One region of the Streptomyces sp. NPDC046303 genome, then DNA from elsewhere that is predicted to be linked to it. Evidence: riboswitches for the same ligand, from Rfam matches in the RefSeq annotation. Region 1 holds a riboswitch; the other holds the start of a gene.

Region 1 (19,911 bases):
TGGCGATGGGCGACGGCTGGCACGACAGCGGCGTACGCGAGATCCGCTGGGCGGCCCTGCGCCGAGCCGCGGGCACCTTGGTCCCGGACATCACCCCACCCCTCCCGCTCCCCCAGCCCCCGACCCCGGACCCGGCTCCGGCCAAGGCCCCGGCGTCGCCCCTGGCCAACGCCCAAGCCTCGACCCCGGCCCAGCCTCCGGCTCCCGCCCAGACCAAGGCCTCGGCTCCCGCCCAGACCCAAGCCCAAGCCCAAGCTTCGGTCCCGACCCCGGCTTCCGTCCCGGCCAAGGCCCCGGCTTCGGCCCACGCCCACGCCCAGGCAATGGCCCCGGCTTCGGCCCACGCCCACGCAATGGCCCCGGCTTCGGCCCACGCCCCGGTTCCGGCCCGGGCTCCGGCTGCGGTGCGGCCGATCCGTCAGGTGACCGTCGTACCCGGGCTCAGCCTGGACCTGCTCCCCGCAAAGCCGCCGCCGGTGCCGCCGGTGGAGGTGGCAGGCGCCCGCATCCTCCCCCGCCGCAAGCCCCCGGCCGACTCCGCGCCACAACCGCCGACGAGGCAGTGAGGGCCGCTGCGGGGTGCCGCCCCCGCTCCCTGTGCCCGGTCCCCGGCCGGCGCACCGGAACCTTCGACCGGAGCCCCTGCCCGTTGAAAGTTCTGAAGAACCAATAACTCAAGTGAGTTGCAGAGTTGAGCTTCTACGTGAGATCACACGTTTTTTCTCAGCTTCAAAGCTGTTTTTTCGGTTGCATAATCCCTTCCTGTAGGGATTTCAGCGCATGCAAGGCACACTTTCCCTCTCAGAGAGGGTTCTGTCGCAAGTTAACGGTGTGCACTGTCTTCAGCTGACACGGCTTTGGAATAGTCCCGCTCAGCGTCCGAGGTCTCCTCGGGGGTGGCTCCCCCGGTGTGGCCTCTCTGCTCATGAAGCAGGCACCAGGCGGCCGCACCCTTCAGGGTGGGGCCGTCTTTGCGTTTGTCTGAGGGCTGCTTGGATCGGACCAACGACCTTTGGGGAAAGCTTCGTTGAATTCCGAACCTCGCTTTCTCTGGCCACCGTTGCGGATGAATTCCCTCCGGGTAGACGCAATTTGGGGTTGGGTCACCCGTGTGGCGTATTCTGCGTGCTAGCCGGTTCGACCCCTCGCCAGGGTTCGAGCTCACCGGTCACGCACGTCCAGTAGGGGCTATTCCAAGCTGCGGTCGAGCTGTGCTCTCCCTGTCGGGGTCGGTACGGCTCGGCCGCCATACCTCGAAGGTAACCGTCGTGTCCGAAGGAATCCTCGCGGCTGTCCTCATCGTCGCGATCGTGGTGGGGGCGGCTTGCTTCGCCATCCGCCACCTCAACAAAACCGCCGGCCGCATCGCGGTCGTCATCGGGGCGCTGGCCGTCCTCGTGGCCGCCCTCGTGCCGGTCGTCAAGATCCTCGTCGAGTCGCCCTCCCCGGTGCCGGCCCAGTACGTCGCCCCCGCCGGGCCCCACCAGGGCGTACCGCAGGCCGGCACCGGTTTCGGAGGTGGTGCGCGATGACCGACATCGTCGAGTTCTACAACCCCGGGACCAAGATCCGCTCCTGGTCCCACGACTCCGTGGCCTCGTACCTGCGGTTGCTGGGCCTCCCCTCCTACTCGGTCGATTCCCTGATGACCGCGGGGCGCGTCGAGGCCCGTCAGCGAGGAGACGTCCTCGCGTACGGCCAGGAGTGGATCCACATCATGGGCAGCGGCGTCATCAAGGAAACGACACCCCACGGCACCACTCGTCTCTGGCGCAGGGGCGCGATCCTCGGCGACATCAGCCGGGTGATGCTCAGGAAGGGGGCGACCGACGAGTCGGGTTCCCGGGGGGTGGGGCCCCACATCACCTTCCTGGCCACCGGGGCTTGTCTGAGCCTCACCGCCCGCACGTTCGCGTCCCTCATCGAGAAGGAGCCCGTGCTGGCCCTGCTCCTCGCGCAGTTGACCAACGAACGTTCCGGGATCGTCGAGTCGGTCTACGCGGCCTCGAAGGCCGACCCGGTGATCCGGGTGGCACGGCTCCTGGATTACCTGGTCGTCGGATCCGGCAGGTCCCGGAAGGGAGTCGAACGCTTCAGGTGGACCCGGACCGGGCACCACGCGGTGCCCGCGGAGGCGCTCACGCTCACCGGCCCCAGCCAGGTCGACATCGCCGATGCGCTGGGACTTGGCCGGACCACGGTCGAGAAGGCGATCGCCTCCCTCCGTGCCGAAGGGATCCTGACCGCGCTGGCACCGGGCACCCGGTCGAACCGGTACTACGAGGTGATGGACTTCGGTCGTCTGAGGTCCCTGGCCCGCGCGGCCTCTTGACCGCTCCGCGCCGCCCCCGCCCCCGCTCGGTACGCGCCGACGAGGGCCGGGGCGGAGCGGGAGCCGGCCCCGGCGGGGGCTGCGAGAAGCGGGAAGCGGGGGCGCAGAGCGATCGTCAGCGGCGGACCTTCAGGATGTCGCCCAGGACGTTGTCCGGCAGGAGCGTGTTGCACCGGAGTTCCGCCGTGTGCGTCAGGGCGTCGTCGCGGCAGACGTAGAAGTCCTTGTACGCCAGCTGCACGGCGTACGAGCTCATCGCCAGCAGGATCGCCAGTGACGCCGTGACCAGGCCGCTCACCGCCGCCGTGCGCTGGGGGCGGGCCGCCTCGCCCAGGGCCGCCAGGCCGCCCGGGGAGCTCGGGCCGCCCTCGGCGGATTCCACCGCCGGCTTGCCCCGCAGGGCGCTGATGCCCCAGTACAGGGCGAGCGCGCCCAGCAGCAGTCCCACCGACGGGATCCCGAAGATCCCGAAGAAGAAGCCCCACATGCCGGCCAGCAGCGCGTAGCGGGCGCGGCGCTGGATCGGGTCGGTCGGGTCCCAGCGCGCCGGCCCGCCCCGGCCGCCGCCCTCGGGTTCCTGCCGGCCGCCGCCGTCGCCGTCCGCGCCGTTGCCACCGCCGCGCGGCTGCCACGGCTGATCGGGCCGGCCTTCCGGGGGAGCCGCGAAGGGATTGTCGTCGGTGGGGGAGTCGGGCTGGCGGCGGTCCGGCATCGGGTGTGTTTCTTCCCCTGTGTCATGGACGTCAGGGCGACGTCGCGGCGGAGGCCAGGTGGGTGAGGCCTGTGCGGCTTGTAGGCCAGACGCTACCGCCCGCCCGTCACCCCGTCCCTCGGGGGCCGTCCCGTGTGCCGGTATCGTTGCAGGCGGTCGGTGACTTCGTATGGTTCCCCGTATATCGGTACCCCGAAGTTTCGTATGACCACACAAAGACGAACACCGCATTCCCGTGAGAAAGGGCCTCCCATGGCCGCCTCCCGCCTGGTCGTGCTGGTCTCCGGTTCCGGCACCAACCTCCAGGCCCTGCTCGACGCCATCGACGCCCACCCCGGCGGACCCGAGGGCTTCGGCGCCGAAGTCGTCGCCGTGGGGGCCGACCGCGAGAACATCGCCGGTCTGGAGCGGGCCGAGAAGGCCGGGATCCCCACCTTCGTGTGCCCGGTCAAGGCGTACGGCAGCCGTGCGGAGTGGGACGCCGCCCTCACCGAGGCGACCGCCGCCCACGCCCCGGACCTCGTCGTGTCCGCCGGGTTCATGAAGATCGTGGGCAAGGAGTTCATCGACCGCTTCGGCGGCCGGTTCATCAACACCCACCCCGCCCTCCTCCCCGCCTTCCCGGGCGCCCACGGCGTACGGGACGCGCTCGCCTACGGAGCGAAGGTCACCGGCTGCACGGTCCACTTCGTGGACTCCGGCGTGGACACCGGTCCGATCATCGCCCAGGGTGTCGTCGAGATCCGGGAAGAGGACGACGAAGCCGCTCTCCATGAGCGCATCAAGGAAGTCGAGCGCGAGCTGCTCGTCGACGTCGTGGGGCGCCTGGCCCGGCACGGCTACCGCATTGAGGGACGAAAGGTAACAATCCAGTGACCGCCGTAGAGCGCGTAGAGACCGCAGACAGCGCAGACAGCAACGAACCGACCACGACCCAGCGGCCGATCCGGCGTGCGCTCGTCAGCGTCTACGACAAGACGGGACTGGAAGAGCTGGCCCGCGGGCTGCACGAGGCGGGTGTCGCGCTCGTCTCCACCGGCTCCACGGCCTCGAAGATCGCCGCGGCCGGGGTGCCCGTCACCAAGGTCGAGGAGCTCACCGGCTTCCCCGAGTGCCTCGACGGCCGCGTCAAGACGCTGCACCCGCGCGTACACGCCGGCATCCTCGCCGACCTGCGCCTGGAGGACCACCGCAACCAGCTCGCCGAGCTGGGCGTGGAGCCCTTCGACCTGGTGATCGTCAACCTCTACCCCTTCCTGGCCACCGTCCAGTCGGGTGCCACCCCGGACGAGTGCGTGGAGCAGATCGACATCGGCGGCCCGTCGATGGTCCGCGCCGCCGCCAAGAACCACCCGTCGGTCGCCGTCGTCACCAGCCCCGCCCGCTACGCCGACGTGATCGCGGCCGCCCAGGGCGGCGGCTTCGACCTCACCGCGCGCAAGCGGCTGGCGGCCGAGGCCTTCCAGCACACCGCCGCCTACGACGTGGCCGTGGCTTCCTGGTTCACGAACGCGTACGCCCCGGAGCCGGAGGCGGTGCTGCCCGAGTTCCTGGCCGGCGCCTGGGAGCGCAAGTCGACCCTCCGCTACGGCGAGAACCCGCACCAGGCCGCCGCGCTCTACACGGACGGTCAGCCCGGCGGGCTGGCCAACGCCGAGCAGCTGCACGGCAAGGAGATGTCCTTCAACAACTACGTGGACACCGAGGCCGCCCGCCGGGCCGCCTACGACCACGAAGAGCCCTGCGTCGCGATCATCAAGCACGCCAACCCGTGCGGCATCGCCGTGGGCACGGACGTCGCCGCGGCCCACCGCAAGGCGCACGCCTGTGACCCGCTGTCGGCCTTCGGCGGTGTCATCGCCGTCAACCGCCCGGTGACCGTCGAGCTCGCCGAGCAGGTGGCCGAAATCTTCACCGAGGTCATCGCGGCCCCCGGCTACGAGGACGGCGCCGTCGAGATCCTCGCCAAGAAGAAGAACATCCGGGTGCTCAAGGTGGACGGCACGCCGCACCAGCCGGGCGACCTCAAGCCGGTCTCCGGCGGTGCACTGCTCCAGCAGTCGGACGTCTTCCAGGCCGAGGGCGACGACCCGGCCCACTGGACCCTCGCCACCGGCGACGCGCTGTCCGCCGACGAGCTCGCCGAGCTCGCGTTCGCGTGGAAGGCCTGCCGGGCCGTCAAGTCCAACGCCATCCTGCTCGCCAAGGACGGCGCGTCCGTCGGCGTCGGCATGGGCCAGGTCAACCGCGTCGACTCGGCGAAGCTCGCCGTCGAACGGGCGGGCGCCGAGCGCGCGCAGGGCTCGTACGCCGCCTCCGACGCCTTCTTCCCCTTCCCGGACGGGCTGGAGATCCTCACGGCCGCCGGTATCAAGGCCGTGGTCCAGCCGGGCGGTTCGGTCCGTGACGAGCAGGTCGTCGAGGCCGCGAAGAAGGCCGGCGTGACGATGTACTTCACCGGGACCCGGCACTTCTTCCACTGATCCGGCCCCACCGGAACGGCGTACGGAACGGCGAAGGCCGCGACCCGCAGCACACACTGCGCGGGTCGCGGCCTTCGCCGTACGCGGGGGCGATCAGTAGCGCGGGCGCTTGAACCAGGCGGCGCCGGAGCTGCTGACCACCGAGGCGAGGATGATGCCGCTGATGGCCAGGCCGACGATGCCGCCGTAGATGGCGGAGCCGCCGTTGGCGGAGGCGTTGGCGAAGTTGCCGAGGCTGCCCAGGATGGACAGCGAGGCGAAGACGATCGTCGTGATGCGCACGCCGTTGCCGCCCTTGGCGAACTTGGCGCCGAGGACGATGGCCAGCACGCCGAACACGACGACGATGACGGCCACGAGGATGAGCACACCGCCGACGACGTCACCGGCGGCGCTGCTGGAGTCGGTGCTCGACAGGGCGGCGCCACCGACGGCGGCGATGATGCCGAAGAGGATCTGCAGGCCGCCGATGATGAAGAGCAGCACGCGCGAGGTCTTCAGCAGGCCCGGCATCTCCATGGGCATGCCCGGGTAGCCGCCGGGGGCACCGGGGTAGGCCTGGGGGGCCTGCTGCGGGTAGGCGTAGCCGCCCTGCGGCGGAACGCCCTGGGGCGCCTGCTGCGGGTAGCCGTAGCCGGGCTGGCCCTGCGGGGCCGGGGGCTGCTGGCCGTACGGGTTGTTCGGGTCGCCGAAGCTCATCTTGGGGTGTTCCTCCGTGGAAGTGCGGGGACGCACGGCACGCGCGGAGGAAAGCTGTGTTCTACGGTCCGCCCCCCGGCACTGCCCGCGGCACTCTTTTCCGGTCATCGTCGTCCGACCGGACCGGACTTGTCCAGCCGGGCGCTCCGGGGCCGGTGACTTGTTGTGCAAGTGCAATGAACCCAGCGAACCCAGCGAACCCGGTGAACCCCGAGAAACGCGGAGAACCGGCCGTGAACCGCCGTGAACCGCCGTGAACCCCGTGAACCGTGCGAGCACGCGAGCGCCTTGACTGGAACCGGGGGCACTCCATCCGGGAGGATGGCCACATGACCGCCCAGATTCTCGATGGCAAGGCCACCGCCGCCGCGATCAAGTCCGAACTGACCGTCCGTGTGGCGGCCCTGAAGGCCCGGGGCGTCACGCCCGGCCTCGGCACCCTGCTGGTCGGTGACGACCCGGGCAGCCGCTGGTACGTCAACGGCAAGCACAAGGACTGCGCCGAGGTCGGCATCGCCTCCATCCAGCGCGAACTTCCCGAGACGGCCTCCCAGGAGGACATCGAGGCGGTCGTACGGGAACTCAACGCCAATCCGGAGTGCACGGGCTACATCGTCCAACTCCCGCTGCCCAAGGGCATCGACACCAACCGGGTCCTGGAGCTGATGGACCCGCTGAAGGACGCCGACGGCCTGCACCCCATGTCGCTCGGCCGGCTGGTCCTGAACGAGCCCGGCCCGCTGCCCTGCACCCCGTACGGGATCGTCGAACTCCTGCGCCACCACGGCGTCGGGATCAACGGCGCGCACGTCGTCGTCCTCGGCCGGGGCATCACCGTCGGCCGCTCGATCGGCCTCCTGCTCACCCGCAAGTCCGAGAACGCCACCGTGACGCTCTGCCACACCGGCACCCGCGACCTCTCCGGGATGCTGCGCCAGGCGGACATCGTCGTCGCCGCGGCCGGCGTCCCGCACCTGGTGAAGCCGGAGGACGTGAAGCCGGGCGCGGCCGTGCTCGACGTGGGCGTCAGCCGCGACGAGAACGGGAAGATCGTCGGCGACGTGCATCCCGGCGTCGCCAACGTGGCGGCCTGGATCTCCCCGAACCCGGGCGGCGTCGGCCCGATGACCCGGGCCCAGCTCCTCGTCAACGTCGTCGAGGCCGCGGAACGGAGCACCAGTGCGGGCTGAGCGGGACGACGAGCGCGCGGCGTCCGCCGACGCCGCACGGTCCCGGCGCTTCCCGTCCGTCACCCGCGACACCGCCCGCCCCGAGGGCAGCGGCCGGGCCGTGCCCGGGGCCGTGTCCACGCCCGCCCGCCAGTGGCCGATGCTCAGCGTGCTCACCGCGACCGCGGCCGGGCTGCTGGCCACGGCGATGGGACATCCGCGGATCGGCTGCCTGGTGATCGGCGTGGCCCTGATCACGGCCTCGGTGCTGCGGCGCGTGCTCCCCTCGGTGGGGATGCTCGCGGTGCGCTCCCGCTTCACGGACATGGTCACGTACGGGCTGCTGGGCGTGGCGATCACGCTGCTCGCGCTGGTGATGGAGCCCAAGCCGCTGCTGAACCTCCCGTTCCTGGAAACGGCGGTCCGCTTCACCGTCCGCTGAGCCGCCGCACGCGGGCGACGCCGTACGTTCGCCCGTCCGGCGGTGCCGGCGCGCCCGGACGCGGAGGGGAAGGCCCTCCCGGCCTGCGCACGCGCGGCCCGTGTGCCCCGCACCACACACACCGGGGGATTGGGCCGCGCCAAGGTCGGATAGCCTGACGCCGGACTGTCTCTTCACGTCAAGATTCACAGCGAAGCGGCGTCCGCACATGGGGCGGGGACGCCCCACCGCCAGCTGTCTAACGGAGAAGGCCATGACCCGCACTCCCGTGAATGTCACCGTCACCGGCGCCGCCGGCCAGATCGGCTACGCGCTGCTCTTCCGCATCGCCTCCGGCCACCTGCTCGGCGCGGACGTGCCGGTCAAGCTCCGCCTCCTGGAGATCCCCCAGGGCATGAAGGCCGCCGAGGGCACCGCCATGGAGCTCGACGACTGCGCCTTCCCGCTGCTCAAGGGCATCGACATCTTCGACGACCCGAACCAGGGCTTCGAGGGTGCCAACGTCGCGCTGCTCGTCGGCGCCCGCCCCCGTACCAAGGGCATGGAGCGCGGCGACCTGCTCTCCGCCAACGGCGGCATCTTCAAGCCGCAGGGCAAGGCCATCAACGACCACGCCGCGGACGACATCAAGGTCCTCGTCGTGGGCAACCCGGCCAACACCAACGCGCTCATCGCGCAGGCCGCCGCCCCGGACGTACCGGCCGAGCGCTTCACCGCGATGACCCGCCTGGACCACAACCGCGCGATCTCGCAGCTGGCCGCCAAGACCGGCGCCGCCGTCTCCGACATCAAGCGCCTCACCATCTGGGGCAACCACTCGGCGACCCAGTACCCGGACATCTTCCACGCGGAGATCGCCGGCAAGAACGCCGCCGAGGTCGTCAACGACGAGCTGTGGCTCGCCGAGACCTTCATCCCGACCGTCGCCAAGCGCGGTGCGGCCATCATCGAGGCCCGTGGCGCGTCCTCGGCCGCCTCGGCCGCCAACGCCGCCATCGACCACGTCCACACCTGGGTCAACGGCACCGCCGAGGGCGACTGGACCTCCATGGGCATCCCGTCGGACGGCTCCTACGGCGTCCCGGAGGGCATCATCTCCTCCTTCCCCGTCACCACCAAGGACGGCAAGTACGAGATCGTCCAGGGCCTGGACATCAACGAGTTCTCCCGCGCCCGCATCGACGCCTCCGTCGCGGAGCTCGTCGAGGAGCGCGACGCGGTCCGCGGGCTCGGCCTCATCTGATCGCGGCTCCACAGCTCTGAAAGGCCCCGGCGCCCAGCGCGCCGGGGCCTTTCGGCATGTCCGCGCAGCGCGCCCGCGGCGCACGTTTTTGGCGTGATCCGCCCTGTGCGGGCTCCGCGGGACCCCGTACGGTTTCCCCCCACACCTGAGGGGGGACTCGGTGAGTGGTACCACTGCGGAGGACGGCAGAGCGCCCGTCCACCCGTCGCAGACGGAGGCCGGACGGCTCCTCTGCGCCGGTGTCTATCTCGACCCCGCGTTCCGCGACCGGGTGATCGACGAGCTGTACGTCCACGAGGAGCGCTTCACCGCGCCCTCCTACGGATTCGACGCGGCCCGCGTCCTGGCCCACGCCCTGCGCGCCCGGCGCATCGAGATCGCCTGGGCGGTGGCGGTCGTCGCGGTCTGGGCCCTCGGGCTGCTGCTGCTCCAGACCTTCATCGTCTTCCTGATCGTCCCGGCGCTCCTGCTCAGCGGCGCCGGGGCGATCAAGCGGCGCCGCGACCGGACCGGCCGCGGCCCCCGGATCGTCGAGTACCTCCTGCGCGGGTACGCCGTCTGGATGCTCGGCAACGTCCTGTGGGGGGTGGTCGCCGGTTTCGCCGACGACCTCGTGAGTCCGATGCGCTTCTCGGAATCCGGCTGGTTCCTGCCGTACCTCGGCGAGACGGTCGTACGGAACCCGCTCGGCATCTTCGTGGAGTGGCCGCTGATGGGGCGGTTCCACGGGGAGGCGTACTCGTGGGTCGCCGTACTCGTCTTCCTCCTGCTCACGACCGTCGCCGGGCTCCAGCGCGGGCATCTCGCCCGCGTCCTGCACCTGTCGCTGGACCGTGAGGGCTACGCCGCCGGGGCGGGAGACCTGGTGGTGACGGGCCGGCGCTTCGGGCGGGCCCGCGCACGGATCCAGCGGATCCAGCACGCGCCCCTGGTCCTGTACGACGTGGCCAATCCGTTCTGCGGCGCCGGCCAGGCACACCTGCCGTGGCAGCTGTCCGTCGAACTGCGGCCGCGCGATGGCGGCGAGGCGCAGGCACAGGCGCTGGACAACGCCCAGATCGTGGACCGGATCCGGCCACGGCTGGAAGCCCTGCGCGTTCCGTCGCCGCACGGCTCGCGGGAGGCGGAGGCCTCCGTACTGGACCGTCTGCGCGAACTGGTCATCGACGAGTGCGTGTTCCTGCCGGCCGACGGGCCGCCCGACGTCGACTCCCTGGACCTGTCGGACGAGGCGTTCGCCGAGCACCGCGCCGCCGCCGTCGAGGAGGGCGGCGAGCGCCGCCGGCACTTCCTGCGCGTGCGGATCGGCGGCTGGGACGAGAACCTCGTCGTCACCGTCTTCATCCGCGTGCACACGCAGGGCGGCATGCTGATGCTGGAGGTGGCGCCGCACGTTCTGCTGCCCGTCCGGCCGGACTTCCAGCGGGCCGACGACACCGTCCAGCGGCAGCGGCGCAACTCCGTCTTCGCGAAGGTGGTCTGGGCGGTCGTCAACGGTGCGGGCGCGCTCGGCCCGGCGGTGCCGGCCCTGGTGCGCGCGGCCCGCATCCCGTGGCGGACGGCCACGGCGGGGCACGGCGTGGCGATCCCGGCGGGACCGGCCGTCTCCGTACGCGAACTCGCCTCGCAGACCGACGCCTCGCTGTTCCAGCTGATGGACCTGGACCGGTACCTGAAGACCGTCCAGGAGCGGATCGTCGGCGGGGTGGCCGAGGCCCTGCACGAGGCGGGCTGGCACACCAAGGAGTTCGCGGAGCGGGCCGTCAACGTCGCGGAGGGCGCGGTGTTCATCCAATCGGTGCACAACAGCGCCTTCGGCATCGGCGGCGTGAGCCACAACAGCGCCGTCAGCCACCAGGGTCCGGAGCCGGGCCGGGGCACGGGTGCGGGTGCGGGCAAGGAGAAGGGGAGAAGCGGTGGCAGCGAGCGGTGGTAGCGGCGGCGGTGGCGGTGGTGGCGGTGGCTCGGAACAGTCCGCGGTACGGATAGGCGACATCCACGGCAGCAGCTTCAGCATCGGCGGCTCCCACAACACCAACAGCACCGTCCACCACGGTGGCGGTACGGGGGACGGGCCGCAGCCGGGCGCCGAGGAACTCCTGGAGGCCGTACGGGAGCTGCGCGCGGCCCTCGTACGCCTGCCCCGCAGCCCCGACCGGGCGGCGCTGGACGGAGAACTGGACGAGGTGGCCGGGGTGTTGGAGGCGGGCGGCGAGGTGCGTCCGGGCCTGCCGGCCCGGCTGCGCGGGGCGCTGGAGAGATGGGCCCCGCTGGTGGACTCCGTGAGCGCGGCCACCGCCCTGGCGGCCCTGCTGACGACGCTGGGCGGCTGACGGTGGCCGAGGGGGAGGGCGGGGTCCGCTGGAACCCGCGGTCGCAGCGGTGGGAACGGGAGGCGCAGGCCCCGGCCGTGCCCCCTGCGCAGGCCCCGGCTGTGCCCCCTGCGCAGGCTCCGGCCGCGTCCCCGGCGCAGGCCCCGGCTGAGGCGCAAGGGGCGGCTGATGCCCCGGTGGGCTCCCCGTACGCGTACCCGCCGGAGCCGGCCCCCGAGCGGCGCCGGCGGATGCTGCTGGTGGCGGTGACGGCGGCCGGCGTGGCCGTGCTGGGCGCCGCCGCCGTGGCCGGGTGGCTGTACCTGGACCACAAGGGCCCGGACTCCGGGCCCGCGCGGGCCGAGTACACGCAGGTGCGGGACACGGTGGCCGGTTTCTCGGTCCGCATCCCCCCGGGCTGGGAGGCCAGTCCCGGTGAGACCGGATACGGGGCCGTCTACCGCCCCGCCGGAGGCGACCGGAGCGCGGGGCTCCAGGTCTTCCGGGCCACCGACGACACGATGACCGCCTGCCAGATCCTGCGCGAGTCCACGGTGGAACTGAGCAAGAACCCCGGCTACCGGGAGATCTCCAGGGAGCCCGTCGACGGTGACGGCTGCGAGCAGGTCTACGAGTACGAGGCCGCCCACGCCGTCGTCCGGCTCCTCGTCGCCTCCGACGACACCCGCTGGGTACTCCTGGTCTACGGCCCCAAGACCGACGTCCCCCTCGTCCGCAAGCAGCTCGCGACGGCGGTCGGATCCTTCCGGACGGACTGAGCGGGAGCCGCGGGAGCCGCGGGAGCGACGGGCGCCGGGCACCGCTGCACCGCCATCCGGCCGGATCAGCTGTGGTACATCCCCGGCGTGTAGTGCCCCGGCACCATGCGCGTCGTGACGCCGATCCGGTTCCAGACGTTGATCGTCGCGATCACGGCGATCAGCTGGGCCAGCTCGCGCTCCTCGAAGTGCTTCGCGGCCTTCTCGTACACCTCGTCCGGTACGAATCCGTCGGTCAGGACCGTCACCGCCTCGGTGAGTTCGATCGCGGCGAGCTCCTTCTCCGTGTAGAAGTGCCGCGACTCCTCCCAGGCGCCCAGCTGCACGATCCGCTCGACGCTCTCACCGGCCGCGATGGCGTCCTTGGTGTGCATGTCCAGGCAGAACGCGCAGTGGTTGAGCTGCGAGGCCCTGATCTTGACGAGTTCGACGAGGGCCGGGTCCAGGCCCTTCTTGGCGGCGATCTCCAGGCCCAGGACGGCCTTGTAGACCTCGGGGGCGAGCTTCGCCATGTGCATGCGGGGGGTGTGCTCGGTCGCGTTCTGCGTGTTCGTCATGTGATCCACCGTAGGAGACGGGCGGCCCGCCGCTATGGTCCATATCCATGACGGAATCCTGGGCCACTTTCGGCGCCGACCTGCATCTCGACCTCTCCGACGGGCGCGGACTGCGGGCCGGTCTCACCGAGGCGCTGCGCGAGGCGGCGCGCAGCGGCCGGCTGGCGGCCGGGACCCGGCTGCCGTCCTCCCGTTCGCTCGCCGTGGACCTGGGGATCGCGCGGAACACGGTCGCGGAGGCCTACGCCGAACTCGTCGCCGAGGGCTGGTTGACGGCCCGTCAGGGCTCGGGCACCCGGGTCGCGGAGCGGGCGAGGCCGCGCCGGGCGGCGGCGGCCGTCCGCGCACCCGGCGGCCGCCGCCCCGCGCGCCGCGGGCTCGCCTACAGCCTGCTGCCCGGCTCCCCGGACCTGAGCGGCTTCCCGCGGGCGGCCTGGCTCTCGGCGGCCCGGCGGGCGCTGACCGACGCGCCGAACGAGGCCTTCGGGTACGGGCCCGACGGGCGCGGCCGGCCCGAGCTGCGGGAGGCGCTGACCGGGTACCTGGCGCGGGCGCGCGGGGTGTACGCGGACCCGGAGCGGATCGTGCTGTGCGCCGGCTTCGCGCACGGGCTGACTGTGCTGGCCCGCGTGCTGCGGGCGCGGCGGGTACGGGAGATGGCGGTGGAGGGGTACGGCCTGGACGTCCACCGGAACCTGCTCACGGGGGCGGGCCTGCGGACCCGGCCGCTGGGGGTGGACGGGGACGGGGCCCGCACGGGGGAGCTGACCGCCGGGGTGGGCGCCGTCCTGCTGACCCCGGCGCACCAGTTCCCGACCGGGGCCGCCCTGACACCGGCCCGCCGGGCGGCGGCGGTCGACTGGGCCCGCACCACCGGCGGGCTGATCCTGGAAGACGACTACGACGGGGAGTTCCGCTACGACCGCCAGCCGGTGGGCGCCCTCCAAGGGCTGGACCCGGACCGGGTCGTCTACCTCGGCACGGCGAGCAAGTCCCTGGCGCCGGGGCTGCGGATGGGCTGGATGGTGGTCCCGCCGGGGCTGCTGGACGAGGTCCTGGCGGCCAAGGGCGTGAGCGACTGGACCTCCAGCGCGCTGGACCAGCTCACCCTGGCGGAGTTCATCACCTCGGGGGCGTACGACCGCCACGTGCGCGGCATGCGCCTGCGCTACCGGCGCCGCCGGGACGAACTCGTGGCGGCCGTCGGCGACCGGGTCGGCGTATCGGGGATCGCGGCGGGCCTCCACGCGGTGCTGGACCTCCCGGCGGGGACGGAACGCTCGGTCCTCCAGTCGGCCGCCTGGCAGGACCTGGCCGTGCAGGGCCTGGGCTGGTTCCGCCACCCGGAGGCGACCGCCGCCCCGCGCGACGCCCTGGTCGTCGGCTACGGCACCCCGCCGGACAGCGCCTGGACCCCCACTCTGGCGGCCCTGTCGGCGGCGCTGCCGTGAGGTCCGCCGCCGGGTGCGGAGCCCCAGGAGCGGCGCAGCCGGGGCCGGGTCACGTCGTAGGGGCCGGTTCCCCGAAGCGGGACAGGGCCAGGGAGCCGGCGAGGGCCACCGCGAAGCCGAGGACGGCCAGCCAGGTCAGGCCCTCGCGGGTGCGGTCGCCGAGCCAGGCCACGCCGGCGACCGCCGGGCCGACCGTTTCGCCCAGGACCAGGCCGGCCGTCGCCGCCGTCACCGAGCCGCGCTGCAGGGCCGAGGTGAGCAGGAGGAAGGCCGCGCCGCCACCCAGGAGGAGGGCGTACAGGGCGGGGTTGCCCAGGTCCGGAACGGAGTCGATGAGGCGGACGGCGACCTCGACGACGCCGAAGCCGGTGCCCGAGGCCAAGCCGAGCACCAGCGCCCGCGGCCCGTCGGGGAGCCGGCCGGCCGCCGCGCCGACCAGCAGCACCAGCCCCGCCACTCCCAGCAGCCCCAGTTTCAGGGCGAGCGAGCCCGCCCCCGAGCCCTCCTCGCCGGAGGCCAGCCCCAGCATCAGCAGCCCCGCGCACACCACCGCCACCGCGCCCCACTCCGTACGCGACAGCCGGACGCTCAGCAGCCGGGCCGCGACCACCGCCGTCACCGCCAGGCTCGCGGCCAGCGCGGCCCCGACCGTGTAGAGGGGGACGTGGCGCAGCGCGATGATCTGGAGCACGAAGCCCATCGCGTCCAGGCCCAGACCGGCGAGATACCGCCACTGCCGGAGCGCCCGCAGGAACAGCGCCGGGTCCACTCCGGATCCCGTCCCCGGCTCCGCCGCCCGCGCCGCGACCGCCTGCAGAACGGACGCCGTACCGAAGCAGGCCGCCGCACCCAGTGCGCAAATCATCCCAATGAGCACGAACTGACTCTAGGTCACGGATCTGAGGACGGCCGGATTCCATCGGCCCGGGGCCCCGCTCTAGTCTGTCGGCAGCACGCCAGGACCTAGGGGGAGCAGCAGGTATGGACACCAGCAGCACCAACAAGCGCCGTATGCGCTCCGGCGCCGTCGCACTCGGCGGCATGGGCCTGCTCGCGGCCACGCTCGTGGCCTGCGGCAGCAGCAACGAGCCGGACAAGCGCTGCGCGTCGCGCTCCACGCTGGAACACCTGAACAACAAGGAGTGCAAGAGCGGCGGCAGCGGCGCGTACTACTACGGCGGCACCGTCCACAACGGCAAGGTCACCGGCGGCAGCTTCGACAAGTCCGCGGTCACCCGCGGCGGCATCGGGGGCCACTCCAGCTCCGGCTCCAGCGGCGGCTGAGGAAACCGGAACCCATGCAGCGGCACACCATCGAGCCCCGCCCCGACTGGCAGAAGACCGTCGAGGAACAGGGGCTGATCTACCCCCTCACCCGGTACCCCGACGACTCCCTGCGTCCCTACTGGGACGAGAGCGCGTACTACGCCTTCACGCTCCCCGAGGTGGAGGCGCTGGAGAACGTGGTCGAGGAACTGCACGCCATGTGCCTGGCCGCGGCCGCGCACATCGTCGAGCACGACCGGTTCGCGGACCTCGGCATCACCGACCCCCGACTGGCCTCGCTGATCGCCGAATCCTGGCGCCGCCGCGCCGAACAGCCCTCCCTCTACGGCCGTTTCGACCTGCGCTACGACGGCAGCGGCAGCCCGGCCAAGATGCTGGAGTACAACGCCGACACCCCGACCTCCCTGGTGGAGGCGGCCAGTCCGCAGTGGTTCTGGATGGAGGAGCGCTTCCCCGGCGCCGACCAGTGGAACTCCCTCCACGAGCGCCTCGTCGACGCCTGGCGCCGGCAGGCCGAACTGCTGCCGCCCGGCCCCCTGCACTTCGCGCACTCCGAGACCGACGAGCTCGGCGAGGACCTGATGACGGTCGCCTACCTGCAGGAGACCGCCGAGCAGGCGGGCCTGGACACCCAGGCCCTGTCCGTCGAGCAGATCGGCTGGGACAGCCTCTCCGGCCGCTTCGTGGACGAGAAGCTCCGCTTCATCCGCAGCTGCTTCAAGCTCTACCCGTGGGAGTGGCTGGCCACGGACCAGTTCGGCCCGCAGGTCCTCGGCACCTACGACCACGGCGGCGGCTCCGGCACCACCTGCTGGATCGAGCCGCTGTGGAAGATGCTGCTGTCCAACAAGGCGCTGCTCGCGATCCTGTGGGAGCTCTTCCCGGAGCACCCGAACCTGCTGCCCGCCTACCTCGACGGCCCGCGCGAGCTGGCCGAGGAGGGCGGTTACGCCGCCAAGCCGCTGCTCGGCCGCGAGGGCGCCGGGGTCACCCTCCACGAACCCGGCGGCGAGCCCTTCGTGGCGCGGGACGACGAGAAGTACTGCTTCCAGGGCCTGGCCCCGCTGCCCGACTTCGACGGCAACCGGGTGGTGCTCGGCGCGTGGGTCGTCGAGGACGAGGCGGCGGGGCTCGGCATCCGCGAATCGGCGGGGCCGGTCACGGACGAGTACGCCCGCTTCCTGCCCCACGTGATCCTGTAGGGAGCAGCAGTACCCGGCCGGATGGTCAGGCGAGGACGGACCGGAGCTGCTCCAGGCCCCAGTCCAGGTCCTCCTTGCCGATCACCAGCGGCGGGGCGATCCGGATCGTCGATCCGTGGGTGTCCTTCACCAGTACGCCCCGTTCCATCAGCTTCTCGGAGATCTCCCGTCCGGTCCCGCGGGACGGGTCGAGGTCCACGCCCGCCCACAGCCCCCGGCCCCGTACGGCGGTCACCGCGCCACCGCCGACCAGCAGGTTCAGCTCCCGGTGCAGGTGGTCGCCGAGCTCGGCGGCGCGCTGCTGGTACTCGCCGGTCTTCAGCATCGCGATGACCTCCAGGGCGACGGCGCAGGCCAGCGGGTTCCCGCCGAAGGTGGACCCGTGCTCGCCCGGCCGGAACACCCCGAGCACGTCCCGGTCGGCGACCACGGCCGAGACGGGCACCACCCCGCCGCCGAGCGCCTTGCCGAGGACGTACACGTCGGGGACGACGCCCTCGTGCTCGCACGCGAAGGTCCGGCCGGTGCGGCCCAGCCCCGACTGGATCTCGTCCGCCATGAACAGGACGTTCCGTTCGCGCGTGAGCTCCCGTACGCCGCTCAGGTACCCGGCGGGCGGCACCAGCACCCCCGCCTCGCCCTGGATCGGCTCCAGCAGGACGGCGACGGTGTGCGCGGTGACCGCCGACTCCATCGCGGTCAGGTCGCCGTACGGGACGATCTCGAAGCCGGGGGTGTAGGGGCCGTAGTGGTCGCGGGCCTCGTGGTCCGTGGAGAAGGAGACGATCGTCGTCGTCCGGCCGTGGAAGTTGTTCGCCGCGACCACGATCTTGGCGTGGCCGTCCGGGACTCCCTTGACCTCGTACCCCCACTTGCGGGCGGTCTTCACCGCCGTCTCCACGGCCTCCGCGCCCGTGTTCATGGGCAGCACCATCTCCTTGCCGCACAGCGCGGCGAGTTCGGCGCAGAAGTCGGCGAAGCGGTCGTGGAAGAAGGCGCGCGAGGTGAGCGTGACGCGGTCCAGCTGCGCGTGGGCGGCGTCGAGCAGGCGGCGGTTGCCGTGCCCGAAGTTGAGCGCCGAGTAGCCGGCGAGCATGTCCAGGTACCGGCGGCCCTCCACGTCGGTCATCCACGCGCCGTCCGCGGACGCGACGACGACGGGCAGCGGGTGATAGGTGTGCGCGCTGTGCGCGTCGGCGGAACGGATGGCATCAGCAGTTGTCGACACGGGGTCTCCGATCGTCCGTCAGGCCTGTGACGAGGGTGGCGTCACCCTCCATCCTCGCTCGCGGACGGCACGGAGAAACCTTTCCCGCGGCGCGCCCGCTAAGGTGGTCGGTACGCACGGCGACTGGCGTACGGAGAACGAACTCCGGGGGAGTCGTGCGCGCTCGACCGCACACAGGGCCGCTCGCCTGGGCCTCGCGGGGTACCGATCACATCGACCCCGGAGGAGCCCGCCATGTCCGCGAGCCGCCATCCCGCCCTTTTCGCGACCGACCCCGAGCTGGCGTCGTTCGTCGCGGCGGAGGAAACCCTGCAGGCCGAGACCCTGCGTCTGATCCCCAGTGAGAACTACGTGTCCGCCGCCGTCCTCGAGGCCTCGGGCACGGTGCTGCAGAACAAGTACAGCGAGGGCTACCCGGGCCGCCGCTACTACGAGGGTCAGCAGAACATCGACCGGGTCGAGGCACTGGCCGTCGAGCGGGCGAAGGGCCTGTTCGGGGTGGACCACGCCAATGTCCAGCCGTACTCCGGCTCGCCCGCGAACCTGGCCGTCTACCTGGCCTTCGCGAAGCCGGGCGACACGGTGATGGGCATGGCGCTGCCGATGGGCGGGCACCTGACGCACGGCTGGGGCGTCTCGGCGACGGGTTCGTGGTTCCGGGGCGTGCAGTACGGGGTCCAGCCCGGCACCGGGCTGATCGACTACGACGCGGTGCGCGACCTGGCTCTCGCCGAGCGCCCGAAGATCATTTTCTGTGGCGGTACGGCGCTGCCCCGCACGATCGACTTCGCCGCCTTCGCGTCGATCGCCGAGGAGGCCGGCTCCGTCCTCGTCGCGGACGTGGCCCACATCGCGGGTCTGATCGCGGGCGGGGCGCACCCGTCCCCGGCGGATCACGCGGACGTGATCTCGACGACCACGCACAAGACGCTGCGCGGGCCGCGGGGCGCGATGCTGATGTGCCGGGAGGAGCACGCGAAGGCCATCGACAAGGCCGTGTTCCCCGGGCTCCAGGGCGGGCCGCACAACCAGACGACGGCCGGTATCGCGGTCGCGCTGCACGAGGCGGCGCAGCCGGCCTTCGTCTCGTACGCGCACGCGGTCGTGGCGAACGCCAAGGCCCTGGCGGAGGCCCTGCTGGCGCGGGGCTTCGACCTGGTGTCGGGCGGTACGGACAACCACCTGATCCTGATGGACCTCACCTCGCGGGACGTGCCGGGCAAGGTGGCGGCCAAGGCCCTGGACCGGGCGGGCATCGTGGTGAACTACAACACGGTGCCGTTCGATCCGCGCAAGCCGTTCGACCCGTCGGGGATCCGGATCGGCACGCCGTCGCTGACGTCGCGCGGCCTCGGGACCGGCCACATGCCCCAGGTCGCGGAGTGGATCGCGCGGGCGGTCGACGCCGCCGCGAAGGGGGACGAGGCCGCGCTCGGGACGATCCGGTCCGAGGTCGCGACCCTGATGGCCGCCCACCCGGCCCCGGGCCTCCCGCTGTCCTGACCCTGCGGCGGCGGGGCTGGATGTCGCTCGGCGAGGCCGGACTGTGTGGTGCCCTGCGGTCCATCCAGCGGCGCTGAACAGGCGGCAGCGGCCACATCCAGCCCGCCCGGCGTTCGAGGGCGCACCCGGGCCGAAGGCGCCGGGTCCGTGTCGGAGGCACGGCCGCGCCCTGCGTGGGGGCAGCGCCCGCCGAGCCCCGCCCAGCGGCGCCGCAAGGCCGCGCCCGGGAGCCGCGCGGCACGCTCCGAGCGGAAAGCGGCCGCTTGGCCGGGGCGGGATCCGGACGGGCCTCTACCGGGCGGTACGGCGGCCCGGCGCGGGGCCGCCCGCCGCGACGCGGAAGGATCCGGCCGGCGGCGGGCCCGAGCCCGCCCCCGCACCTGAGAGAATGAAGCCATGGCTTCTGATCGTCCTCGCGCGCTCTCCGGCATCCAGCCCACCTCCGGCTCGTTCCACCTCGGGAACTACCTCGGAGCCATCCGCCAGTACGTCGCCCTCCAGGAGACGCACGA
Region 2 (9,791 bases), on a different contig from region 1:
GCCCTCGCCGCCCTGGCCTTCGCCTTCTCCATGTGGCTGGTGGCCGGCTCCGGCTACGCCGCCGTCTACCAGGGCGTGCTCTTCCTCTTCGCCGGGGTCGCGGTCCACGCCGTGATGGCCGGCCGCAGGAGGCGCGCGGCCGCCACGCCCGCGCGGTAGTTTGGAAGGAGAGGCCACCCAGGGGGGCTCTAAGGGGTCGCCATGTCAGCGATCAGCAACAGCATCGACATCGACCGCAGGCCCGAGGACGTCTACTCCTACATCACGGACCCCTTGCACCTGCCCGAGTGGCAGGACAGCGCCGTGTCCGCCGTTCCGATGGGCGACCTCCCCGTCCACGTCGGTTCGCGGGTCGTCGTCACCCGGCAGTTCGGCAAGCGCCGGATGCCCTCGACCATGGAGTTCACGGAACTCGACCCGCCGAGGAGCTGGCACATCCACGGCGTCGACGGACCGGTCCGCCCCGACGTACGGGGCCGCATCGAACCCCTCGACGGCGGGGCCCGATCCCGCCTCACCCTGTCCGTCGACTTCGAGGGCCACGGCCTGGGCAGGGCGCTGGTCCCCCTCGCGGTCAAGCCCAAGATGCGCAAGGAGATGCCCCGGAGCGAGGAGAAGCTCAAGCACCTGCTGGAGCACTCCGCGAGCTGACCCCCGAGCCGCCTGCACGAGCTGACGCCGGGGCGCCGGGAAAACCGGGTGCCGCGGGCGGTGTGGTGCGCCCACACTGGGCGCACCACGCACCCGAACTCCCAAGGACATCCACGCCCGTGCAGGCTGCCGTCACCGTCACCCCCGCCCAGATCCCCGAACTGCTCCTCGGCCTCGCCACCGTGCGGCCCGTGTTCCTGTGGGGCGCTCCCGGCATCGGAAAGTCCTCGCTGGTATGGAAGTTCGCCGACTCGCTCGGCCTGGAATGCGTCAGCCTGCTCGGCACCCAGCTCGCCCCCGAGGACCTGATCGGCGTACCGCAGATCCGTGACGGCCGGTCCGTCTTCTGCCCGCCCGAGGCCATCGCCCGCGACGAGCCGTACTGCCTCTTCCTCGACGAGCTCAACGCCGCGAGCCCCGACGTGCAGAAGGCCTTCTACTCGCTGATCCTGGACCGCCGGATCGGCTCGTACGAGCTGCCCGCCGGCTCCATCGTCATCGGCGCAGGAAACCGCGCCACCGACAACGCGCTGGCCCGCCCGATCGCCTCCGCCCTCGTCAACCGCCTCACCCACGTCCACCTCCAGGCGTCCGCGCGGGACTGGCTGGTCTGGGCCGGGGAGAACGGCATCCACCCCTGGGTCACCGACTACCTCACGGACCGCCCCGACCACCTGTGGTCGCAGCCGCCCAAGACGGAAGAGGCGTTCTCCACGCCGCGCTCCTGGCACATGCTCTCCGACGCCCTGCACTCCTTCGGGACCGGCCTGGACGAGCAGACCCTGAAGGTCGTCGCGCACGGCACCCTCACCCCCGCGCACGCCGTCTCCTTCTGCGGCTACGCCAAGATCGTCCGCCACACCTTCGGCATCGAGGCGATCATCAAGGGCGACGCGGGCTGGCCGCGCCGCCCGGAGGACCGGGACCTGCTGTACTACCTGGCGGAGGCCTTCCGGGGACGCCTGGTCAAGGAACTCCCCGCCGACAAGACCCACGTCTCGCCCGCCGTGCGCGAGACCGCCTACCGGGCCAAGTCGCTGCTCGTGCAGCTCGCCGAGATATCCGTCGAGGTCGCCCAGACCGTCATCGCGGGCGACGCCGACGGTCTGCCGGTGCTGCCCGGCTGGTTCCTGATCGAGGCCGCACGCGACATGCCCCGCCTGGTCGAGGCCCGCCGGTGAGCCGGACCTCGCGGAACAAGGCCGCTGCGGGCAAGCCGGATCCGGCGGCCGAGGCCTTCGCCGAGGGCCTGGCCCTGGTCAAGCGGAACCCGGCCCTCGGCGCGGTCCAGGGCACGATCTGCCGCGAGACCCGATGCGCGAACACCCCCGCCGGGGGGCTGGTCGCCGTCACCTCCAACGGCACCCTGCACGTCCACCCCACGAAGCGGGCCGAGCCCCGGGAATGGGCCTGGGCGCTCGCCCACGCCCTGCTCCACCTCGGCTTCGGGCACGTACCGGCCGCCGAGGGGGAGGACCGCCCCCAGCCCGACCGCTTCGCCCTCGCCGCCCGCTGCACCGTCGTCAACCGCTTCCTGCTGACCTTCCCGGTCGGCCGGGCCCCGGACCACCTCCCCGCCGAGTACCCCGGCGGCGACGAGGAACAGCTCGCCGCCCGCTGGCGCCGCGACGGCATCCCGCCCGCCTACGAGAACTGCGGCACCGCCGGGGCCCACCCCGACCAGGTCCTGGTGGGCTGGCGCGGCTTCGGGCACGCGGTCCCCGACTGGGAGACCGCCTTCGCACACGCCCTCACCCGGGCCGTCTCCGCCACCATGGTCGCCGCCGGCGGCCACGAGGGCCGCACCGAGCGCCCCTGGGACCGCGCGCTGAACTGGTTCGTCTCCTCGTACCCCCTGCTGGGCGGCCTGGCGGCCGGGCTGACCGTCGTCGCCGACGCCGAGCTGGCCCGCGCCCAGGACATCGCCATCGCCGCCGTCAGCGCCACCGCCGGAGAGATCTACATCAACCCGCTGCGCACCTTCGACGACGAGGAGTGGCGGTTCATCCTGGCCCACGAGATGCTGCACGCCGCCCTGCGCCACGGCGAGCGCCGCGGCGCCCGCGACCCGTACCTGCACAACGTCGCCGCGGACTACGTGGTCAACGGCTGGCTGGTCGAGATGCGGGTCGGGAGCATGCCGGAGGGCCTGCTGTACGACCCGCTGCTGAAGGGGCTCTCGGTCGAGGAGGTCTACGACCGGATCACCGTCGACCTGCGCCGGATGCGGCGGCTCGCGACCCTGCGCGGCAAGGGCGCCGGGGACATCCTGGGGGAGCCGCTCCCGCATGGCGCAGGGCGCCCGTACGCGGACCTCGACGAGTTCTACCGGCGCGGCCTGGTCCAGGGCTTCGACCTGCACGTCCACGGGGAGCGGGGCCTGCTGCCCGCCGGGCTGGTCCAGGAGATCCGGGCGCTGGCCCATCCGCCGGTGCCCTGGGACGCGCGGCTCGCCCGCTGGTTCGACGCGTACGTGCCCCGGCCCGTGCCCGTGCGGAGCTACGCGCGCCCGGCCCGCCGCCAGGCGTCCACCCCCGACATCCCGCGCGCGGGCCGCTGCTTCCCGCCCGAGGAGGTGGCCCGCTGCACCTTCGGCGTGGTGCTGGACACCTCGGGCTCGATGGACACCACCCTTGGCAAGGCGCTGGGCGCCATCGCCTCGTACGCGGAAGCCCGCGACGTACCGGCGGCACGCGTCGTCTTCTGCGACGCGGCGCCGTACGACGCGGGCTATCTGCCGCCCACCGAGATCGCGGGCCGGGTGCAGGTCCGCGGCCGCGGCGGCACCGAGCTGCAGCCGGGCATCGACCTGCTGCACCGGGCGGAGGACTTCCCGCCCGGGGCCCCGGTCCTCGTGATCACGGACGGCTGGTGCGACACCCTGCGGATCAGGCGCGAACACGCCTTCCTGGTTCCGCAGGGTGCCTCCCTGCCGTTCACGCCACGAGGGCCGGTCTTCCGACTGGCCTGAGGGCTCAGTCGAGGTAGTCGCGCAGCACCTGCGAACGCGACGGGTGGCGCAGCTTCGACATGGTCTTGGACTCGATCTGGCGGATGCGCTCACGGGTGACCCCGTACACGCGGCCGATCTCGTCCAGGGTCTTCGGCTGGCCGTCGTTGAGGCCGTAGCGCATGGAGACCACGCCCGCCTCGCGCTCGGAGAGCGTGCCCAGGATGGACTGGAGCTGCTCCTGCAGGAAGGTGAAGGACACCGCGTCGGCCGGTACGACGGCCTCGGAGTCCTCGATGAGGTCACCGAACTCGCTGTCGCCCTCCTCACCCAGCGGGGTGTGCAGGGAGATCGGCTCGCGGCCGTACTTCTGGACCTCGATGACCTTCTCCGGGGTCATGTCGAGTTCCTTGCCCAGCTCCTCCGGGGTGGGCTCGCGGCCCAGGTCCTGGAGCATCTGGCGCTGCACGCGGGCGAGCTTGTTGATGATCTCGACCATGTGCACGGGGATGCGGATGGTGCGCGACTGGTCGGCCATGGCACGCGTGATCGCCTGCCGGATCCACCAGGTCGCATACGTGGAGAACTTGAAGCCCTTGGTGTAGTCGAACTTCTCCACGGCGCGGATCAGGCCGACGTTGCCCTCCTGGATCAGGTCCAGGAAGAGCATGCCGCGGCCGGTGTAGCGCTTGGCGAGGGAGACCACGAGGCGGAGGTTGGCCTCCAGCAGGTGGTTCTTCGCGCGGCGGCCGTCCTCGACGAGGATCTCCAGCTCGCGCTTGAACGCGGGCTTGTGGTCCTCCTCCTCTTCGAGCTTGTACTCGGAGAACAGGCCCGCCTCGATGCGCTTGGCGAGCTCGACCTCCTGCTCGGCGTTGAGGAGCGGCACCTTGCCGATGAGCTTGAGGTAGTCCTTGACGGGGTCGGCGGTGGCGCCGGCCACCATGACCGTCTGCGCCGGGGCGTCGTCCTCGTCGTCGTCGGACAGCACGAAGCCCTGGGCGCCCCCGGCCTTGGGGGTCTCCTCCTCGGCCTCGTCGGCGAGGTCCTCGGCTGCCCAGTCCTCGCCCTCCACCACGGGGGTCTCGCCCTCGTCGGCGTCCTTGGCGCTGGTCTTCTTGGCCGCCGTCTTCTTGGCGGTGGTCTTCTTCGCGGCGGTCGCGGTCTTCTTGACCGCCCGCTTCTTCGGCTCGGCGGCGGCCTCGGCCGTCGCCTCGTCCCCGGTGGCCGGGGGAGCGGATATCGCCGCAGCGGTGGCCGGGGGCGCGGCGGCCGCGGTCTTGCGCGCGCCGATGGGGCGCGGCGCCGCGGCAGCCTTCTTGGCCACGGTGCGGGCGGGGGCGGCGGCTGCCTTGCGGGGCTTCTTGGCAGCAGCCTTGGTGGCGGGGGCGGCGCTGACGTGGAGGGCGACACCCTCCTCGTCCAGGACCTGGTTCAGGCTGCGCAGGACCCGCTTCCACTGGTCCACCGGGATGCGGCCGGCCTCGAAGGCCTGGCGCACATCGTCACCGTTGATGTGACCCTGCTCGCGGCCGCGCTCGACGAGCGCGACGAGGGCCTCCGATTCGGCGATCTCCGGAGGGAACGTACGGGACGGGCTGAGCGACACAAGGAGCCTCTCGTTGCGAACAGATAAGGGCGGGCGGGACATCATCGCGCGAACTCGGGAAACAGACCCGAGGGGGGTCTGTATTCCGGGGCCGCGCGATGACACCTGTCGGTTCATCGCATGCCCGAGTCGATTCGTTACGCGCTGAATTGAGTGACCTGCGCCACGCTGTGGCCGCGCAACCAAATCCGAGCCAGTCCGTCCGCCCCCGGCCGTCAGCCCGTTTTGCGGGCTTCGACGAGGAAGCGGGCGGTGTGCGCGACGAACGGGCCTTCGCGTGCGATCCGTTCGTGCAGCTCGCGCAACCGGTCCCGGTACTGCCCGACCGTGAAGCCGGGCACCATCCAGATCACCTTCCGGAGAAAGTAGATCACGGCTCCGATGTCGTGGAACTCCGTACGCAGGCGTTCCGAGCGCAGATCCACGACCTCGAGGCCGGCCTTCGCGGCGCCGGCCACCGCGTCGTCGGGGTGCCGGGCGCGCCGGACCTCCTCCGGCTGGGGGCCGAGGAAGAACTCGACCAGCTCGAAGACGCTCGCCGGACCGACCTGCTGGGACAGGTAGGTGCCGCCGGGCCGCAGGACCCGGGCGATCTCGTCCCACCAGACGGTCACCGGGTGCCGGCTGGTGACCAGCTCGAAGGCCTCGTCGCCGAAGGGCAGCGGCGGCTCGTCGGAGTCGGCGACCACCACCGCGCCCAGCGGGTGCAGCAGCCGGGTCGCCCGCTCGATGTTCGGCGGCCAGGACTCCGTGGCCGCCGTCAGCGGGGGCAGCGGACCCGCTCCGGCCAGCACCTCGCCGCCGCCCGTCTGGATGTCCAGGGCGGACCGGACGCGCGCCAGGCGCTCCGCGAGCAGCCGCTGGTAGCCCCAGGACGGGCGCTGCTCGGTGGCCCGGCCGTCGAGCCAGGAGAAGTCCCAGCCGTCCACGGAGACCGACTCCGCCTCCGCCACAAGATGGTCGAAAGTGCGCGTCATGCAGCGATCGTCCCAGGTCGGGCGCCGGTGAACCACCGGATATGTCGACTACAGTGGACACGGGCCGTGACTGGCGTTCGGGTGGATCACCACCGGGGAGCGGCCCGGCGTACTCCCGTACGTCGACTGCCGCGCGCCTGGGCGAACCGCGAACCGCGACCGCGTACCGCAGCGACGTTCAGGAGATCCCGTGACGACTGCCCAGACTGCCCAGCCCGCCACCGCCCCCGCCCGGCTGATGGACGGCACCGCCCTCGCCCGCCGCATCTCGGAGCAGACCGCCGCCTACGCGGCGAAGATCACCGAGCGCACCGGCACCGCGCCCTGCCTCGCGACCGTGCTGGTCGGCGAGGACCCCGCCTCCGTGACCTACGTGCGCATGAAGCAGAACCGCTGCGCCAAGGCCGGGATCACCTCCCGCCACGTGGAGCTGCCGGCCGAGACCACCACCGAGGAACTGGTCGCCACCCTCACCGCGCTCTCCGAGGACCCGGAGATCAGCGGCATCCTGCTCCAGCACCCCGTCCCGCACCACATCGACGAGCGCGCCGCCTTCGAGGCCATCGCCCCCGGCAAGGACGTCGACGGCGTCACCATGCACTCCTTCGCCGCCATGGGCTTCGGACTGCCGGGCTTCGTCTCCTGCACCCCGGGCGGCATCATGCGCCTGCTCGCCGCCTATGACGTGGACCTCACCGGCAAGCACGCCGTGGTCGTCGGCCGCAGCGCGATCCTGGGCAAGCCGGCCGGGATGCTGCTGCTGGAGCAGAACGCCACCGTCACCTACTGCCACTCCCGCACCCGGGACCTTCCCTCGATCGTGCGCCAGGCGGACGTGCTGGTCGCCGCCGTGGGTAAGGCCGAGTTCATCCGCGGCGAGGACATCAAGCCGGGCGCGGTGGTCCTGGACGCCGGCTACAACGAGGGCAACGTCGGCGACGTGCACTTCGAGTCCGCCGCCGCCCGCGCCTCGCTGATCACGCCGGTACCGGGCGGGGTCGGCCCGATGACCATCGCCGTCCTGCTCGAGCAGACCGTCCAGGCCGCCGCCGCGCAGGCCGGGCTGGCCCTCGCGGACCTCTGAGCCCCAGCCGGACCGAACGCCCCGGGCTGTGCGGTCCGGGGCGTCGTACGACCTCGGCGCGGGGGGTCTACTCCGCCCGGCGCGTGGAGGTCTCCACCGGGGCCCGGCCGCCGCTGGCGGCCGCCTCCCGGGCCGCGGCCACGACGGGGGAGCCGGGACTGGACGAGTCCCGGGCCGCCGTCGTCGCGGACGCCGCCGTGCTCGCCGTGGCCTGCCGGCGCCGGGCGGCGGGCGCGGAGGGCGGGCACCCGGACCCGTACCGGCTGGTCACCGGCCCGCTGGACGCCCTCGCCCGGGAGCTGCGCCCGCCGACCAGCGGCACGACGAACCCCGCACCGATCAACAGGGCCGCCGCGGAGGCCAGCGACAGGGCCGTGTCCGCCGGGACCCCCCAGTCCCGGCCGGCCCAGCACGCCGCCACCGAGGCCCATTTCGCGGCGAGGCAGGCCAGGTCCAGCAGACCGCCGCACACGATCAGCGCCAGGCCCGTCCGCAGCGGGCGCAGCGACCGGTCCGCGCGCCGTAGCCACTTGCCGCACGGCACGGTCAGCGCCGAGGTCCCCACGGTGTGCGCCAGCAGGAAGCAGACGATCATCTCGCGGATCCACGGCGTGGTGGCGTAGTACGTGTCCAGATCCCGGACCCGTTCCACCGGGGTGTCGCCGACCACGAACAGCACGACGATCGCCACGGTCACCGCGCCGAACACGGCCACCGTCAGCCGGGTGGCCCGCCGCACGGCCGCGGGCGGGCCGCCGCCCCACAGGCCGAACACCAGCGGTGCGGAGAAGTTCACCACGCCGGTGAGGCGGTTGACCGCGGAGACCGTCGACGGCGACGCCAGGAACGTGAGGGGAGCGCCCACGACGAGCAGCGCGCAGGCCGCCCGGTTCAGGGGCTGGTTCCCCTCCCGGCGCAGCGTCGGCGCCTTGATCAGCAGGGCCAGGAGCAATGACGGATCCCGGCAGGAAGCGCAGGATCCCGTCGCTCACCGGGCCTGGCCGACGGGGTCGGCGGGGCCGGCGGGGCCGGAGCCGACCTGGCCCGCCGGGTCCGCCGGGGCGGGCGCTGCCGGGCCGGGGGGCGCCGCCGGTCCCGCCGGCCCCGGCACCGGGCCGAGCCCGGCGACGGCCCGCTCGGCGGCGGTGAGCGGCGGGGCCTTGAGCGCGCCCCGGTCCGAGGCGCGCAGGACGTGCCAGACCACCGACGGGTGGAGCCAGTGGGTGGGCGCGCTGCTCATGGTGAGCACCTTGAACAGGGCGGCGGTGAGCGCCTCGTGGGTGGTGGCGCCCGTCATCAGCCGGTTGACGTAGCCGTTGAGCAGGCCGGTTCCGGCGCGCGGCTTCATCCCGGTGGCCCCCGGGTACAGGATGTCCTGCGAGGTGGCGAGCTCCCAGGCGGTGCTCACCTGGGGGGCGATCGCACGCTGCGCCTCGCGGCCGAATCCGGGGTGGGCGAGGCCCTTCTGCCGGAGCAGGGAGCGGACGGCCAGGAGCCCTTGGGCGGCGACCGTCATGCCCTGCCCGTACAGCGGGTTGAAGGTGGCCACCGAATCGCCCACCGCGAAGAACCCGTCCGGCAGTTCGGCCTTCTCGAAGTAGATCCGGCGGTTGGCGGTGCCCTGGGTGACGGCGACGTCCGTCAGGGGCTTCCTCCCCTCGAGGAGTTCGCCGACGATCGGGTCGCGGATGCCCTTCGCGAAGGGGATGAACGCGTCGGCGTCGCCGGTCGGCTGGCCGCCGCGGGTGCCGGAGAGGGTGGCCTGCCACTGGCCGTTCTCGATGGGCACGATGGTGGCCGTCTGCCCGGGGACGGGCACCCGGGGGTCCGACTGTACGTTGACGATGGGGAAGCCCATCTCGTGGGCTCCGGGCGGGGCTTCGAAGATCCGCGTCGCGTAGACGAGGCCGGAGTCGACCTCGGCCTGCCGGATCCCGGTCACTCCCAGTGCCTGGAGCCAGGTCCGGGCGCGTGAGCCGCGCCCGCTCGCGTCGACCACGAGGTCGGCGGCGAGCAGTACGCCCTGCTCCTCGGGGGTGTCGACGCGGACGCCGGTGACCCGGGTGGCGGTGCCCTCCAGCGCCCGGACCCGGCTCCGCTGGAGCGTGGAGACGCCCTTCAGACCGGTCACCCGGGCGCGGACCACCGAGTCGAGGAGGTCGCGGCTGCAGGAGATGTTGAACTGCTTCTCCCCGACGCGCGGGATCCAGCCCTGTGCGGTCTTGGTCACCAGGTCGGTGGGCAGGCTGCGGCGGATGGCGCCCGCGCCCGTCCAGTCGTCGGTGATACCGGGCAGTATCTTCTCGATGGCGCGGGCGCCGCCGGACCACAGGAGGTGGGTGTGCCGGGCCTGCGGGAGTCCGCGCCGCGGCGCCGGGCCCTCGGGCAGCGGGTCCGCGTCGACGACGGTGACCGTCGCGTGCTCGGCGAGGACGGCGGCCGCGAGCAGGCCGGCCAGGCTGCCGCCGATGACGACGGCGTGGCGGGGCGGAGGAGACTGGGTCATCGTGTCGTGCTCTC

The links. Region 1 has a riboswitch for ZMP and ZTP ahead of ACZ6I1_RS18005 (serine hydroxymethyltransferase). Riboswitches for the same ligand answer to the same signal wherever they lie in the genome.
Region 2: linked by a shared signal. The riboswitch ahead of ACZ6I1_RS10940 (bifunctional 5,10-methylenetetrahydrofolate dehydrogenase/5,10-methenyltetrahydrofolate cyclohydrolase) and the one ahead of ACZ6I1_RS18005 (serine hydroxymethyltransferase) in region 1 are both predicted to bind ZMP and ZTP.

Annotation. Positions count from the first base shown of each region.
Region 1 covers NZ_JBVJFA010000015.1:129,356-149,266, reverse strand. The annotation lists gene ACZ6I1_RS18100 (cell division protein PerM) at 1-566, shown strand, start outside; gene ACZ6I1_RS18095 (hypothetical protein) at 1,269-1,532, shown strand; gene ACZ6I1_RS18090 (cyclic nucleotide-binding domain-containing protein) at 1,529-2,332, shown strand; gene ACZ6I1_RS18085 (hypothetical protein) at 2,448-3,044, opposite strand; gene purN (phosphoribosylglycinamide formyltransferase) at 3,297-3,920, shown strand; gene purH (bifunctional phosphoribosylaminoimidazolecarboxamide formyltransferase/IMP cyclohydrolase) at 3,917-5,527, shown strand; gene ACZ6I1_RS18070 (hypothetical protein) at 5,621-6,226, opposite strand; gene ACZ6I1_RS18065 (bifunctional methylenetetrahydrofolate dehydrogenase/methenyltetrahydrofolate cyclohydrolase) at 6,556-7,416, shown strand; gene ACZ6I1_RS18060 (DUF3017 domain-containing protein) at 7,406-7,837, shown strand; gene ACZ6I1_RS18055 (malate dehydrogenase) at 8,091-9,080, shown strand; gene ACZ6I1_RS18050 (hypothetical protein) at 9,241-11,016, shown strand; gene ACZ6I1_RS18045 (hypothetical protein) at 10,997-11,413, shown strand; gene ACZ6I1_RS18040 (hypothetical protein) at 11,590-12,171, shown strand; gene ACZ6I1_RS18035 (carboxymuconolactone decarboxylase family protein) at 12,237-12,728, opposite strand; gene pdxR (MocR-like pyridoxine biosynthesis transcription factor PdxR) at 12,776-14,179, shown strand; gene ACZ6I1_RS18025 (DMT family protein) at 14,229-15,044, opposite strand; gene ACZ6I1_RS18020 (hypothetical protein) at 15,161-15,463, shown strand; gene ACZ6I1_RS18015 (glutathionylspermidine synthase family protein) at 15,478-16,668, shown strand; gene rocD (ornithine--oxo-acid transaminase) at 16,694-17,896, opposite strand; ZMP/ZTP riboswitch at 18,006-18,096, shown strand; gene ACZ6I1_RS18005 (serine hydroxymethyltransferase) at 18,131-19,399, shown strand; gene trpS (tryptophan--tRNA ligase) at 19,796-19,911, shown strand, end outside.
Region 2 covers NZ_JBVJFA010000008.1:131,924-141,714, reverse strand. The annotation lists gene ACZ6I1_RS10970 (amino acid permease) at 1-159, shown strand, start outside; gene ACZ6I1_RS10965 (SRPBCC family protein) at 202-651, shown strand; gene ACZ6I1_RS10960 (ATP-binding protein) at 771-1,832, shown strand; gene ACZ6I1_RS10955 (vWA domain-containing protein) at 1,829-3,622, shown strand; gene ACZ6I1_RS10950 (RNA polymerase sigma factor) at 3,627-5,210, opposite strand; gene ACZ6I1_RS10945 (methyltransferase domain-containing protein) at 5,426-6,187, opposite strand; ZMP/ZTP riboswitch at 6,244-6,337, shown strand; gene ACZ6I1_RS10940 (bifunctional 5,10-methylenetetrahydrofolate dehydrogenase/5,10-methenyltetrahydrofolate cyclohydrolase) at 6,426-7,271, shown strand; gene ACZ6I1_RS10935 (hypothetical protein) at 7,339-8,223, opposite strand; gene ACZ6I1_RS10930 (NAD(P)/FAD-dependent oxidoreductase) at 8,260-9,777, opposite strand.